One region of the Pseudoflavonifractor phocaeensis genome, then DNA from elsewhere that is predicted to be linked to it. Evidence: riboswitches for the same ligand, from Rfam matches in the RefSeq annotation. Region 1 holds a riboswitch; the other holds the start of a gene.
The links. Region 1 has a riboswitch for lysine ahead of asd (aspartate-semialdehyde dehydrogenase). Riboswitches for the same ligand answer to the same signal wherever they lie in the genome.
Positions count from the first base shown of each region.

Region 2: it holds a riboswitch for lysine, as region 1 does, so the genes downstream of both, AAEU42_RS11745 (transporter substrate-binding domain-containing protein) here and asd (aspartate-semialdehyde dehydrogenase) in region 1, are expected to answer to the same signal.

Region 1 covers NZ_JBCDMT010000004.1:219,548-227,354, reverse strand. Annotated here, with positions in the region: gene AAEU42_RS08300 (AI-2E family transporter) at 1-781, shown strand, start outside; gene dapB (4-hydroxy-tetrahydrodipicolinate reductase) at 820-1,584, opposite strand; gene dapA (4-hydroxy-tetrahydrodipicolinate synthase) at 1,612-2,502, opposite strand; gene asd (aspartate-semialdehyde dehydrogenase) at 2,533-3,618, opposite strand; lysine riboswitch at 3,764-3,937, opposite strand; gene AAEU42_RS08280 (SpoIID/LytB domain-containing protein) at 4,000-5,661, shown strand; gene queA (tRNA preQ1(34) S-adenosylmethionine ribosyltransferase-isomerase QueA) at 5,681-6,709, shown strand; gene AAEU42_RS08270 (TfoX/Sxy family DNA transformation protein) at 6,722-6,976, shown strand; gene tgt (tRNA guanosine(34) transglycosylase Tgt) at 6,989-7,807, shown strand, end outside.
Region 2 covers NZ_JBCDMT010000005.1:432,207-440,013, reverse strand. Annotated here, with positions in the region: gene yqeB (selenium-dependent molybdenum cofactor biosynthesis protein YqeB) at 1-408, shown strand, start outside; gene AAEU42_RS11755 (XdhC family protein) at 396-1,142, shown strand; gene AAEU42_RS11750 (thioredoxin domain-containing protein) at 1,167-1,442, shown strand; lysine riboswitch at 1,511-1,679, shown strand; gene AAEU42_RS11745 (transporter substrate-binding domain-containing protein) at 1,815-2,741, shown strand; gene AAEU42_RS11740 (amino acid ABC transporter permease) at 2,852-3,730, shown strand; gene AAEU42_RS11735 (amino acid ABC transporter ATP-binding protein) at 3,732-4,472, shown strand; gene AAEU42_RS11730 (LysR family transcriptional regulator) at 4,535-5,422, opposite strand; gene AAEU42_RS11725 (cation:proton antiporter) at 5,557-6,780, shown strand; gene AAEU42_RS11720 (SRA domain-containing endonuclease) at 7,266-7,807, shown strand, end outside.

The DNA of each region.
Region 1 (7,807 bases):
GGTGCGGGACCTGGTCCAGCACTTTGACCTGGAAGGGGAGGGCATCGTCGATCTGGTGGATACCTACAACGAGATCATCCGCCGGGCGGCGGGCTACCTCTCCGGCGCCGTGCCCGACCTCTTCAACTTCGGCGTGGCGGTGGGCAACGGAGTCGTCACCGGCGTCACCGCCATCATTGCCTCCATCTATATGCTGGCAGGGAAGGGCCGGCTCACCAGTCAGCTGAAAAAACTGATCTACGCCCTCTTTCCCGCCAAGGGCGTCAGCCGGATCCTCTCGGTCAGCGGCAGGGCCAACAAAATCTTCGTGGGCTTCATCAACGGCAAGCTCATCGATTCCGCCATCATCGGCGTGCTGTGCTTCCTGATGACCATGCTTTTCCGCATCCCCTACGCTATCCTTCTGAGTGTCATCATCGGAGTGACCAATATTATTCCCTTTTTCGGCCCCATCATCGGCGCCGTGCCCTGCCTGATGATCCTCATCATCGTAGACCCCTGGGCCGCCCTGCGGTTCACCATCCTCATCATCGCCCTCCAGCAGTTCGACGGCAATATCCTGGGCCCCAAGATTTTGGGCGACAGCACCGGCCTCTCCGCCATCTGGGTCCTGGTGGCCATCGTGGTGGGCGGCGGCCTCTTCAGCTTCCCCGGGATGCTGCTGGGCGTCCCCACCTTCGCCGTGCTCTACTCTCTGATGCGGGAGTGGGCCGACACCCGGTTGAAAGAAAAGGGCATCGACGCCAACGGAAACCCGCTGACGCCGTCCTCGGAATCATAAAAGAAAAAGCGCTGTGAACTTTCGTTCACAGCGCTTTTTTAAATGATTTGAGACACCAGGTCTTTCATGGAATAGAGACCGGGCACTCCGGCCCGCGACAGGAACCGGGCCGCCCGCAGGGCGCCGGAGGCAAAGACCTCCCGGCTCATGGCAGAGTGCTTCAGCTCGATCACCTCGTCCCGTCCGGCGAAGATGACCTCGTGGTCTCCCACAATGTTTCCGCCCCGCACCGAGGAGATGCCGATCTCCCGCTTATCCCGGGGCCTGCGGACGCTCTGCCGGTCGTACACATATTCAGGCGAATAGGGGAGCCCCTCCGCGGCCGCCTGGGCCAGCATGAGGGCCGTACCGCTGGGGGCGTCCACCTTCCGGTTGTGGTGCCGCTCCACGATCTCCACATCGAAGCCATCGCCCAGCGCGGCGGCGGCTTTCTCCACCAGCGCCGTCAACACGTTGACGCCCAAAGACATATTGCCGGAGCGGAAGATGGGGACTGTCAGAGCGGCGGTATCCACGGCGGCAAGCTGTTCCTCGGAATAGCCCGTGGTGGCCAGCACCAGGGGAATTCGGCGGGCCGTCCCGAATTCCAAAAGACCGGGAAGGGCCGCCGGGGAGGAAAAGTCGATGAGAACGTCGGCCTGGCCCGGAAACTCGGCGGGGGAGGAGAAAACGGGAAACTCCTCATTTTCCGCACCCAGCAAATCAAACCCGGCCGTGATTTCCACGTCGGGGGCCTCCCGGCAGACCTGGGCGACCACTCTTCCCATATGTCCGTTGCAGCCCGAAATGAGCACTTTGAGCATCTTTGAACGTCCTTTCCCGGAGTATCTTTACTTCAAAAGTCCCATGCGGACCATGGAGGCCCGCAGAACCTCCAGATGGGCGGGGGTCATCTCGCACAGGGGAAGCCGCAGCCCGCCCATGTCCTGTCCCGCCAGATTGAGGGCGGTCTTGATGGGGATGGGGTTCACGTCCACAAAGAGGGCGTCAATGAAGTCCATATACTCGATCTGGAGCTGGGCTGCGGCCTGATAATCCCCCTCCAGACACAGATGGCTCATCCGCACCATGACCTCGGGGACGATGTTGGCGGCCACGGAGATGACGCCCTTGGCGCCCAGGCTCATCATGGGCACCACCTGGTCGTCGTTCCCAGACCAGATGTAAAAATCCTCCCCGCAGAGGAACCGGGTATGGGCCAGCAGGGAGAAATTGCCGCTGGCCTCTTTCACTCCGTTGATCTTGGGATTCTCCGAAAGGGCCTTATATGTCTCGGCGGTAAAAGAAACGCCGGTGCGGGAGGGGACGTTGTAGAGGATGATGGGCAGGTCCACCCGGTCGGCGATGTACTCATAGTGCTTGATAAGCCCCATCTGGGTGGCCTTGTTGTAGTAGGGCGTCACCAGCAGAAGGGCGTCCGCCCCGGAGTCCTGGGCGTGCTGGGAGAGGTAGACAGCGGCGGAAGTATCGTTGCTTCCCGCCCCCGCCACCACCTTCACCCGGTGGTCCACCTTTTTGACGCAGTATTCCACCACGGCGATATGCTCCCGGATGGACATGGTGGCGCTCTCTCCGGTGGTGCCGCAGACACAGATGGCGTCCACGCCCCCGGCGATCTGGGTCTCGATGAGGCTGCCGAAGGCCTCATAATTCACTGCGCCGCTTGCGTCAAATGGAGTGACGATGGCGGTACAGGCGCCGCTGAAAACAGGTTCCCGCATGGTATCCCGTCCTTTCTGTCAGGGAAAAACTTATTTGTGGTCGATATAGCCTTGGGCGCAGAGGAGCTCCGCCAGCTCCACGGCGCCGCCGGCGGCGCCCCGAAGGGTGTTGTGGGAGAGGCAGACAAATTTATAATCGTACTGGGTATCCGGGCGGAGCCGTCCGATGGAGATGGCCATGCCGCCCTCCAGCTCCCGGTCCAGCCTGCACTGGGGCCGGTCCGGCTCCTCAAAGTAGTGGAAGAACTGCTTGGGGGCGGTGGGGAGGCCCAGCTTCTGGGGAATGCCCTGATACCCGGCCCAGATCTCCTTCATCTCTTCCATGGAGGGTTTCTTCTCAAAGCTGACGAACACGGCGGCGGTGTGGCCGTTGGACACGGGCACACGCAGGCATTGGGCGGTGATGGAGGGTTTGGAGGCGTTGACGATAACGCCGTTTTCCACCTTGCCCCAGACCTTCAGCGGCTCCTGCTCGCTCTTTTCCTCCTCGCCGCCGATGTAGGGGATGACGTTGTCCATCATCTCGGGCCAGGTCTCAAAGGTCTTACCGGCGCCGGAAATGGCCTGATAGGTACAGGCCAGCACCTTTTCCAAGCCGAACTTCCGCAGGGGGGAGAGGGCGGGGGCGTAGCTCTGGATGGAGCAGTTGGACTTGACCGCGATGAAACCCCGCTTGCTGCCCAGCCGCTTGCGCTGGGCGGGGATGACCTCCAGATGCTCCGGGTTCAGCTCGGGCACCACCATGGGGACGTCGGGAGTCCAGCGGTGGGCGGAGTTGTTGGAGACCACCGGGCACTCGTGTCTGGCGTAGGCCTCTTCCAAGGCCTGGATCTCCTCTTTCTTCATGTCCACAGCGGAAAAGACAAAGTCCACCTGGCTGACGACGCGTTCCAGATCGGCCTCGGCATCCAGGATAACCATGTCCCGGACTTCCTCCGGCATGGGAATGTCCAGCTTCCAGCGGCCCTCAATGGCCTCACCATAGGTTTTTCCGGCGGACCGGGCGCTGGCGGCCAGCACAGTGAGCTGGAACCAGGGATGGCCGCTGGTGAGGGTAATGAACCGCTGGCCCACCATACCGGTGCAGCCGATGATACCAACTTTGAATTTTTCCATCTCTATCTACCTCCATATCTCTATCCTATGCGAATTCCCGGTAATATGCAAATCCTTTGAAAAAGAAAAAAATCAGCGGCTTTTCAAGCGGCTGATTTTGTACTATAATGTCAGAGATGGTCTTTCATCCCCGCCTTATTAGCCAAAATCAGACAGCGCTCCACCGGCGTCGCCGGTGACAGTCGGGGACGGTACCGCCCGGCGACCAGAGAGGACCCCTCCGGAGGATACTCTCTTCGGCGGCCTCCTCCTTCACTCGGGTCACAGGGCTCCGGAGCCCTCACCGCGCTACCAGGAAAGCCGCGCCTCTATCTGATGGATGTTTTTCTGATACTACCACAACCGCCCAGCGGTGTCAATACATATCAAAAGGAGCAAGCTATGAAGCACAAATGGCTGACTGCCTTCTGCGCCCTGGCCCTTGTCACGGCAAGCCTGCCCGCCGCCCACGCCGACGGCCCCGTGGACCCCCTTGTCCTGGTGGGCCTGGCCTATGGGGGCAACGCCCTGGACGGCGCCAATTTGGAAAACCAGGTGGGCGTGGGCTACCGCTTTGGCTATCTGGACGCCGACCGGACCTTCTTCCAGGTGGGATATACCACCGAGACCGCCGTGTCCGTGGTAAAGACTCAAAACGTCTGGTACGGCTCCTATGACGGCTACACCAGCTACTCCGACGCCATCACCTCCGATATTTTTGTGGGCTGCTGGCACGTACAGCTCCCGCTTATTCCCTCCACCTTTGAGGAGGCGGTCGCCGCCGCCAACGATGTGGGCGGCTTTCCCGCCTGGATCGACGGCGGCTACCAGGTCCGGGTGGGCGCCTACGCCACCCAGGAGGAGGCCCAGAGCGCCGCGTCCCTGCTGGGCGGGACCACGGTGGGAACCAGCGCCTACGCCGTGTCCGTGGTCAAAACAGGGACGGCCGCCGTCTTGTTTCAGTTTGACGGTGGAGCCGACCGCTCCTTGACGGTCAAACCGGGCCAGGATGAGAGTTTAAAGACCGAGATCTGGTTCAAAAAGAACCGTTATTTCGGCGCTTTCCAATATCGGAGGATCGGCGGCGGGGATCTGACCGTCTCCAACGTGATCCCGCTGGAGGACTATATCAACTGCGTCGTGTCCCGGGAGATGAGCCGGAGCTGGCCTCTGGAAGCCCTCAAAGCCCAAGCTGTGTGCGCCAGGACCTACTACGAGATCAACCTGGGCAGGCACAACGCCGACGGGTTCGATATCTGCGCCACCACCCACTGCCAGGCCTACTACGGCATGAGCGAGACCGACGCCCACACGGCCCAGGCCGCCGCCGAGACGGCGGGGCAGAAGGCCTGGTACAACGGGAAACCGGCTCAGACCTATTATTTTTCTTCCAGCGGCGGGGGGACGGAGGACGTGCGAAACGTGTGGGGCAGCACCTCGATCCCCTACCTGTGCGGCGTGGTGGACCCCTATGAGGCCACGGTCTCCAGTAAGATATCCGATTGGAATTGGACCAAGACCCTGACCAGTTCGGAGCTCAACGCCATCGTGGTGCCCACGCTCCAGGCCAAGGGCTATAACTGCGCCGCCATCGTGGACGTCCAGATCACGGAGACTACGCCCACAGGAAATGTAAAGTCAATCTCCTTTATTGATGCGAACGGGAAATCCTGGCCCTTCGTCAAGGAGAGCGGAGTGCGAAATCTCTTGGGCCTCAAGTCTATGCGCTATACGGTCACCGCGGTGGGGGAGACCACCGGCGGGGTATACTATACCGACGGCGGCGGGACCATCTCCTCCATGACTGGGGCTTACGCCATCAACGGAGACGGTTCTGTGGGGAAGATCAGCGGCAACCCCTACGTCATCACCGGCTCCGGCACCCAATTCCTGCCTGCCCCCTCGGGCGGCACGGAGACGGGGGAGAGGGTCTTTACCTTCTCTGGCTCCGGCTGGGGACACAGCGTGGGCATGAGCCAGTGGGGCGCCTACGCCATGGCCCAGCAGGGCAAGACCTTTGAGGAAATCCTGACCTTCTATTACCCCGGCATCGAAATTCGCTGAGAAAGTTGGAATAACACGGATGAAAACCTCAGATTTTTACTATGACCTTCCCCAGGAGCTGATCGCCCAGACCCCTCTGGAGCGGAGAGATGGTTCCAGGCTCATGCTCTTGAATAAAGAGACGGGAGAGATCCAGCACCGTCACTTCTATGAACTGCCCCAGCTCCTCCGCCCCGGAGACTGCCTGGTCCTCAATGACAGCCGGGTCCTTCCGGCCCGCCTCCTGGGCCATAGGGACCCCTCCGGCGGCGCTGTGGAGGTGCTTCTCCTCATTGACAAGGGGGAGAAAAAGTGGGAGTGCCTGGTAAGGCCGGGACGGAAAATGCACACGGGACAAAAAATCGTCTTTGGAGACGGCTCTCTCCTCACCGCCCAAGTTTTGGAGGAGTGCCCCGGCGGTAACCGGATCGTGGAGTTCCAGTACGAGGGCATTTTTTTGGAGATCCTGGAGCAGCTGGGCAAAATGCCCTTGCCGCCCTACATCAAAGAGGAACTCAGCGACCCGGAGCGTTATCAGACGGTCTACTCCCGGGAGGTGGGCTCCGCCGCCGCCCCCACCGCCGGGCTCCACTTCACCAAAGAGCTTCTCAGTCAAGTGGAGGCAGTGGGTGTAACGCTCTGCTACGTGACACTTCATGTGGGCCTTGGGACCTTCCGCCCCGTGAAGGAGGACAACCCCATCGAGCACGAGATGCACTCGGAATACTGCATGATCTCCGCCCAGACCGCCGAGGCCATCAACGAGACCAGACGCAGCGGCGGGCGGGTCATTTGTGTGGGCACCACCTCCTGCCGTACCATCGAGAGCTGGGCTGCCGAGGACGGGACATTGAAAGAGAGCGCCGGTTGGACCAACATCTACATCTACCCCGGTTATCGCTTTAAAGCCCTGGACTGCCTGATCACAAACTTCCACCTGCCGGAATCCACTCTGATCATGCTGGTCTCCGCTCTGGCCGGCCGGGAGCCCATTCTGGCGGCCTACGCCGAGGCCGTGAATGAGCGCTACCGGTTTTTCTCCTTCGGGGACGCCATGTTCATTTATTAAGGAGGAAGTAAAATGGAATTGACCGAGCTTCCCAACGTCGGTCCTGTCCTGGCCGGCAATCTCCAAAAAATCGGCGTCTCGACGCCAGAGGCTCTGCGCGGCATGGGGGCGGAAGAGGCCTGGCTGCGTATCCGTCTCCAAGTGGACAGCGGAGCCTGCCTCCATCAGCTTCAGGCCCTAGCCGGGGCGGTGGAGGGACTGCCCAAAAAAGAGCTCCCGCCCCTGCGAAAAGCCGAACTGAAGGCCTTTTTTGATTCCCATAAATAAAGGAGTTTTTCTGTGTTTGAAGTGATCAAAACCGAGGGCCGGGCCCGCCGAGGTGTCTTTACCTGCGCCCATGGCACCGCCCAGACCCCCGTGTTCATGAACGTAGGGACCCAGGGCGCCATCAAGGGGGCGGTCTCCGCCCACGATCTGAAGGATATCGGCTGCCAGATCGAGCTGTCCAACACCTATCATCTCCACCTCCGTCCCGGAGACGACGTGGTGCGGGAAATGGGAGGGCTCCACAGGTTCATGGACTGGAGCGGTCCCATCCTCACTGACAGCGGCGGCTTTCAAGTGTTTTCCCTTGCAAGCCTTCGTAAAATCAAGGAGGAAGGGGTCTATTTCTCCTCCCACATCGATGGACGGAAGATCTTCATGGGCCCGGAGGAGTCCATGCGAATCCAGTCCCATCTGGGCAGCGATATCGCCATGGCCTTTGACGAGTGCGTGGAGAACCCCGCCGCCTACAACTATGCCAAGGCCTCCTGCGAGCGCACCTTCCGCTGGCTGGAGCGTTGCAAGGTGGAGCATGACAGGCTGAATACCTTGCCGGATACGGTGAACCCTCAGCAGATGCTTTTCGGTATCAATCAGGGTGCCACCTTCCCCGACCTGCGGGTCTGGCACATGGAGGAAATCAAAAAAATTGACTGCGACGGCTATGCCATCGGCGGTCTGGCGGTGGGGGAGCCCACCCAGGTGATGTACGACATCATTGACGCGGTGGAACCTCATATGCCCGCGGACAAGCCCCGGTATCTGATGGGGGTCGGCACGCCCACCAATATCATCGAGGGGGTCGCCCGGGGGGTGGATTTCTTCGACTGTGTC
Region 2 (7,807 bases), on a different contig from region 1:
ACCATGCGGGGCCACGACCTGGGCCGCCTGATCCTGGAGGGCTCCGCCATCCCCAACACCGGCGTCCCCGGCGACGTGGGGGGCTACACCCTGGAGCGGCTCATCCGCGCTCCCGGCGACGGACCCTTCCAACCCCTGGTCTCCATCGGGGACCGGGTGGAAAAGGGCTGCCCGGTGGCCCGTGTGGGGGACGAGCTGGCCCTGGCGGGCCTCACCGGCATCGTCCGGGGGATGCTCCCGGCGGGCCTGCCCGTCAAAAAGGGCATGAAATCCGGCGACATCGACCCCCGCTGCCAGCCCCGCCACTGCTTCACCGTCTCCGATAAGGCCCGCGCCATCGCCGGCGGGGTCCTGGAGGGCGTCCTCCACTTTTCCACACCAGAAAGGAGTCCCCTATGGAACGACTGATCCTCTGCGGCGGCGGCCACGTCTCCCTGGAGTTGGCCCACATCGCCGCCCGCCTGGACTTTGAGGTCTGCGTCATCGACGACCGCCCCGAATTCGCCAACGCCGGCCGCTTCCCCATGGCCGCCCAAATCCTGGCCCAGCCCTTTTCCCAGGCTTTGGAGGCCCTGGGCAGCCGCCCCTCCGACTTCTACTGCATCCTCACCCGGGGCCACGTCTACGATAAGGACTGCCTGGAACAGATCCTGCGGGGCCGTTACGCCTACGTGGGCATGATCGGCAGCCGCCGGAAGATCTCCGCCGTGATGGAGGCCCTCTCCGCCCAGGGCTTCTCCCCCCAACAGCTCTCCGGGGTCCACACCCCCATCGGCCTCCTCCTGGGGGGCCAGACCCCGGCGGAGGTGGCGGTGGAGATCGCCGCCCAGCTCATCCAGGTCCGCGCCCAGCTGGGCCCCGCCCTGGCCCCGCCCCCGGCGGACCCCGGCGTGCTTTGCACCATCACCAAAAAGACCGGCTCCGCCCCCCGGGGGCCCGGAGCCTGGATGCTGGTGCGCCCCGACGGGCAAACTACCGGCACCGTGGGCGGCGGCGCCGTGGAGTACCAGGTGGCCCAGGACGCCCTGGCCCAGTGGCGGGAGGGCGGCGATGCCCAGGAGCGCTGCTACGACCTGGGGGACCCCGCCACCCTGGGCATGGTCTGCGGCGGGCGGATCACCGTCCGTTTTCAGCGGCAATAAGCACATAAGAAAGGACGATATGATATGAAAGACATTCTCCTCTTCGTCATGGCGGGCTGCCCCCACTGCAGGCTGGCCCTCCAACTCCAGGACCAGCTCTTCGCCGACCATCCCGAGTGGCGGGACATCCCCTTGAAGATCGTGGACGAGACCAGGGAACCCGCCTTCGCCGACCAGTTCGACTATTATTACGTGCCCACCTACTACGTGGACGGCCAGAAGGTCCACGAGGGCCACGCCGAGCGGGCGGACGTGGAGAAGGTGTTCCGCCTGGCCGCGGGAGAGCCGGTCAAGAGCTGAACCCAAAGAATTTTCTCCGCCGCCCCTTGACACCTCCGAAAAACAGTGATACTATAACACCCAATCTATAATCTGATAGAGGCGCGGTTCTCATGAGTACCCTCCGGCAAGGCCAGGCAAGCCGCCGGGGAGGAAAGGGAGCGCCGCCGAAGGAAGCGAAGGTGCCTGCCGCCGCTTACCTGGGCCGCCGGGAAATACCCGCCGGACTGTCACCGTGTGTGAAGCGCTATCATGAGACTGCATCGAGGGGGGCTCCTTATGCCGCTCCCGCAAAACTCAGCTTGCTTTTTCGTGAACGCTTTCTCCGGAAAGCGTTCACGTTTTTTTTACGGCAAGACAGGATTTTAATTGGAGAAGCGAGGTAAAAAGTTTATGAATGAAAAGAAGATGACCCGCGTGGGCCTGCCCCTGGCCCTGGCCCTCACCCTGACCCTCACCGCCTGCGGCGGCGGGACCACCACCGAGAGCGCCGCCCCCTCCGCCCCCGCCGAGAGCGCCGCCGCCGAGTCCGCCGCGCCCTCCGCCGCCGCCGTCTCCTCCGGCGTAGAGGACGGCGTCCTCACCATCGCCATGGAGTGCGCCTACGCCCCTTACAACTGGGCCCAGAACGACGACTCCAACGGCGCTGTGCCTATCAAGGGCAGCAGCCAGTACGCCAACGGCTACGACGTGATGATGGCCAAGAAGCTCTGCGAGGCCAACGGCTGGGAGCTGGAGATCATCCAGTCCGACTGGGACTCCCTGGTCCCCGGCGTCCAGACCGGCATCTTTGACGCCGTCATCGCCGGCCAGTCCATGACCGAGGAGCGCTCCGAGCAGGTGGACTTCGCCGGGCCCTACTTCTACGCCTCCATCGTCTGCGTCACCAAGAAGGACAGCCCCTTCGCCTCCGCCAAGGGCATTTCCGACCTGACCGGCGGCACCTGCACCGCCCAGATCGCCACCATCTGGTACAACGACATGCTCCCCCAGATCGAGGGCGCCAAGGTCCAGACCGCCGCCGAGACCGCCCCCGCCATGCTCATGGCGCTGGAGACCGGCATGGTGGATTACGTCTGCACCGACATGCCCACCGCCCAGGGCGCCGTGGCCGCCTACCCCGATATGACCATCCTGGACTTCACCGGCTCCGATGACAACTTCGTGGCCGACGAGGGGGAGATCAACATCGGCATCTCCATGCGCAAGGGCAACACCGAGCTGAAGGAGGCCATGAACAGCGTGCTGTCCACCATGACCGCCGACGACTTCAACGACCTGATGGCCCAGGCCATCGCCGTCCAGCCTTTGGGCGAGTAACAAAGAAGCGCGGAGGGTAGGCGCGGGGGCGTATCCGCCCCATGCGTCCAACCCGCGGCGTGACAGCGCCGCCCGTATATCCATGACGCAAGAAAGGGGCATGAAAGCCCATGAACGTTTTCGCCCAACTGGGAAGAGATATTTCCAAGCTGTGGGCCGGTTACGGCACAGCCTATCTGGAGGGTATCCGCAATACCATTATCCTGGCCCTGGTGGCCACGGTCATCGGCTGTATCATCGGCCTGGCATGCGGCATTCTGCAGACCATCCCCCACGCCAAGACCGACAACCCCTTCAAGCGGTTTTTCCTGGGCCTTGTCCGGGTCATCCTGCGGATCTACGTGGAGGTGTTCCGGGGCACGCCCATGGTGCTCCAGGCTGTGTTCGTCTACTACGGCCTGCCCTACTTCACCGCCAACGCCGTCAGCTTCGGCAGCAACGTGTGGCTGGCGGCCATCGTGGTGGTGTCGGTGAACACCGGCGCCTACATGGCCGAGTCGGTCCGGGGCGGCATCATCTCGGTGGACCCGGGCCAGACCGAGGGGGCCAAGGCCATCGGTATGAACCACTTTCAGACCATGACCAGCGTCATCCTGCCCCAGGCCCTTCGGAACATCATGCCCCAGATCGGCAACAACTTCATCATCAACATCAAGGACAGCTCGGTCATGTTCATCATCAGCTTCACCGAGTTCTTCTCCGTCCACCGCACGGCCGTAGGAGCCTCCTACCTCTATTTCCCCTCCGCCGCCATCGAGATGATCGGCTACCTGACCATGACCCTGATCGCCTCCTTCATCCTGCGCTGGGTGGAAAAGCGGATGGACGGCCCCGCCAACTTCGATCTGGCCCTGGCCGACCCCCTGACCATGACCTCTGGCACCTACGCCCACCCCGACCGGGGCACCCCCTTTGACGAGCACAGCAAGGAGTACCGGGACCGGCTCCAGCAAGACCTAAAACACGGCCGTACGAGAGGAGACCGCTGACATGAGTGAGCCTATTCTGGAAGTGCGCCACCTCTCCAAATCCTTCGGCGCCAACGTGGTCCTGCGGGACATCGACTTCACCGTCTCCTCCGGGGACGTGACCACCGTCATCGGCCCCTCCGGCTCGGGTAAGTCCACCCTTCTGCGGTGCGTCAACCTGCTGGAGACCCCCACTTCCGGGGAGATCCGCTTCCACGGCAAGGACGTGGCCGCCCGGGGGGTGAGCCCCACCGCCTACCGCTCCAAGGTGGGCATGGTCTTTCAGTCCTTCAACCTCTTCAGCAATATGTCGGTGCTGGACAACTGCACCGTGGGCCAGCGCAAGGTGCTGAAAAAGGACGCCGAGGCCGCCCGGCAGAACGCCATGAAGTACCTGGAGCAGGTGGGCATGGCCCCTTACATCAACGCCAAGCCCCGCCAGCTCTCCGGCGGTCAGAAGCAGCGGGTGGCCATCGCCCGGGCCCTGGCCATGGAGCCGGAGGTCCTCCTCTTTGACGAGCCCACCTCCGCCCTGGACCCGGAGATGGTGGGGGAGGTCCTGGCCGTCATGCGGGACCTGGCCCGGGCGGGCATGACCATGATCGTGGTCACCCACGAGATGGCCTTCGCCCGGGACGTCAGCAACCACGTGGTCTTTATGGCCGACGGGGTCATCGCCGAGGAGGGCCCCCCCGCCCAGCTGTTCCAGGACCCCCAAAACCCCCGCACCCAGGAGTTCCTCTCCCGCTTCCGCAACAGCTGAATATACAAAAAAGCCCGGCGGTCTTATGACCGCCGGGCCTTTTTCTTTCCTTCGCCGCCGGATCAGTCCACCTTGGCGTAGATCCCCCGCAGCTCCTCCAGCAGATCCATGTGGTTGAAATCGTGGTGGTACACCATGTTGATCTCCCGGGTCATGCTGGCGTTCTCAATGGGCACGGACACCAGCCGCCCGGCACGCAGCTCCTCCCGGCACGCGCTGTGGGCGATGACCGACACCGCCAGGTCCATGGCCACCAGGTTCTTGATCATGGCGATGTTGTCCATCTCCATCATCACGTTGAAATTCTCCAGGCTCTCCCCGTGCCCCGCCAGGAAGTTTTCAAAGAGCATCCGGGTCCCCGCCGTGGGGGGCCGCAGGATGAGCCGCTCCCCACGCAGCTCACGGAGCAGCACGCTCTGCCGCCCGGCAAAGGGATGCTCCGGGGAGACCACGAGGCACAGGTAATCCGTGTCCAGCAGCACCGACCGGTACTGGCTGTTGGGCAGCACCCCCTCCACAATGGCCAGGTCCAGCTCGTACAGTCCCAGCTTAGTATAAAGATTCTGAATGGTATCCGTAATAATATTCATATGTGTTTTGGGATGTTCGTCACAGTAGCGGGCCAGCACTTGGGTCATCAGGTTCTCCGCCGCCGTCCGGGTGATGCCGATGTTCAGGTGCCGGGCCTGCCGGCGGTAGTCCTCCAGGCTTTGGCGGCAGTTCTGGTCCACCGCCGTCAGCCGCCCGGCGTATTTGAGCAGGATCTCCCCTTCCGCTGTCACCGTAAGCTCCCGGCCCCCGCGCTGGAAGATCCTGACCCCGAATTCCTCCTCCAGCTGCTTGATGTGGTGGCTCACGGCGGGCTGGGTCAGCCCCAGCTCCTCCGCCGCCTTGGTAAAGCTGCCCGCCCGCACCACCGTCAGCAAAGTCTTTACTTTGACATCGATCATGGCGCTTTCCCCATTCCATTCTAAATATTTATGTCAGTCTTAAATATTATGATTTGATTTTATCACGCTCTGCCCCTATAATCAAGCGATCGGAAGGAAGGAACCAATTCCCTTCCTGAAAGGAGACTTCCGTCATGCTTCATCTGGATGCCCTCACGGCCCCCACGGCCCGTGTCACCCTCTCCCTCGCCATCATGCTCCTGGCCGGCTTCCTGGCCACCCGGGTCACAAAAAAGCTCCACCTGCCCGACGTCACCGGCTATATCCTGGCGGGGGTCGCCATCGGGCCTTACGCCCTGAATCTTCTGCCTTTGGAGGTCATCCAGGGCATGGACTTCATCACCGACGTGGCCCTGGCCTTCATCGCCTTCGGCGTGGGCCGCTACTTTAAATGGAACAAGCTCAAATCCAACGGTCCGGGGGTCATCGTGGTCACCATTTTTGAGTCCCTGGCCGCCTTCGCCTTGGTCACCCTGGTGATGGTCTTTTTCTTCCGCCTCTCCCTCCCCTTCTCCCTCCTGCTGGGGGCCATCTCCTCGGCCACCGCACCGGCCTCCACCATCATGACCATCCGCCAGTACCGGGCCAAGGGCCCCTTCGTCAACACCATCCTGGAGGTGGTGGCCCTGGACGACGCCGTGTGCCTCATCGCCTTCAGCGTATGCACCGCCGTGGTCTCCGCCGAGGGGGGCGCCCGCCTTCACCCCCTGGCCATCCTGAAGCCCATCCTCTTCAGCCTGCTCTCCATCGCCGGGGGTGTCCTGGTGGGCCTGATCCTCTCCAAAACCGCCGACCCCCGCACCCGGGACCACCGCCTCATCCTGGTGGTGGCCGCCCTCCTGGCCGTCACGGGGCTCTGCTCCGCCGCCGGGGTCTCCCCCCTCCTGTCCTGCATGGCGGTGGGCACCGCCTACATCAACGCCGGGGGCAGAAAAAAGACCTTTGACCAGGTGGGCAGCGCCACGCCTCCCATTCTCCTGCTCTTCTTTGTCCTCTCAGGGGCCCGGCTCCAGGTCCCCATGCTGGCCACGGCAGGGGTGGTGGGCCTGGTCTACTTCTTCGTGCGCATCCTGGGCAAATACGCCGGCGCCTGGCTGGGCTGCGCCATTACCCACGCCCCCACACCCACCCGCCGTTACCTGGGCCTGGCCCTCATTCCCCAAGCCGGGGTCTCCATCGGCCTGGCCGTCCTGGCCGAGCGGCTCCTCCCCGGCCCCTCCGGGTCGCTGGTGTCCACCATCATCCTCTCCTCCGGCGTCCTCTACGAGCTGGTGGGCCCCGCCTGCGCCAAGGCCTCGCTGTTCCTCTCCCATACTTTAGTAAAAGAGGTGCCGGAAGAGACGGAAACGCCGGTATAAAACAGAAACCGCCTTCCCTGGCGCCAGGGAAGGCGGCTTTTATTGATGCCTGCTTGCTCCTCGAAAGGTGCGTCCTTCTGGGTGGCGTTTCTTTTCGGTCTCATGGAAGGTTAACCTGTCCGGCATAGCCGGCCAGCCTCCGCTAAAAATGCGCCACCGGCGCATTTTCTAAACGCTGCGGCCCCAGACCCCCAAAGAAAAGTCTCTGGCGCAAATCTGCTCGCAGATTCCCTTTTTAGTAGTCAGTCTACTGTCCGCTGATAGGGGGAAAGCACGGGTGCGTGTGTACGACACGTTATCCCCCCAGTGCCGCTCAGGCACTAACATGGTCTTGCTTGAAGATCCGTCCTGCCCCATCAAAGCGTGACATCAGAAACGTCGTTGACGGATCTAGAAGTATTAGCAAATATATGTTATGATATATCATATATATCATTTTGTGTGTTGCAAGGGTCGAACCAAATCGCGCATAAAGGAGCAGCATCATGGATCTGATCGGACTAAAAGTAAAACATACAACATTTGGAACAGGTGTGATTACCGGACAAGAGGGGAATTGCACAACTGTTGAGTTTGCATCCAAAACCGCCAGATTCGTGTATCCTCAAGCATTTGATCAATTTCTTAGAGCAGAGGATATTCAAATCCAATCTTTAATTGCGAAAGACATCAAAGAGGCTCAGAGGATGGCTGTGCAGCAGCGCCAGGAGGATGAACTTGCGCGCAAAACCATCGAGGAACAACGGCGTATTACAATAGCGGCTACACCTCCAAAGTCAAATAAGATAAAGAAGATCGATGACATGTTCTCTGAGGATTACCATGCTGAAAAGCTGGCAAGACAACCTATTCTAACATACCGGCAGGTTGAGGATCAGTTTGGAATCAAAATTTCTGGTTTTGGCAGGGGCATTAATCCGACAGACACCACTGTTATTCTGATTTCTTCCATTGGTAGATCCGGCGGTAAATTTGTGTATCACGACAAATGGACGGCAGATGGTGACTACCTCTATTCCGGTGAAGG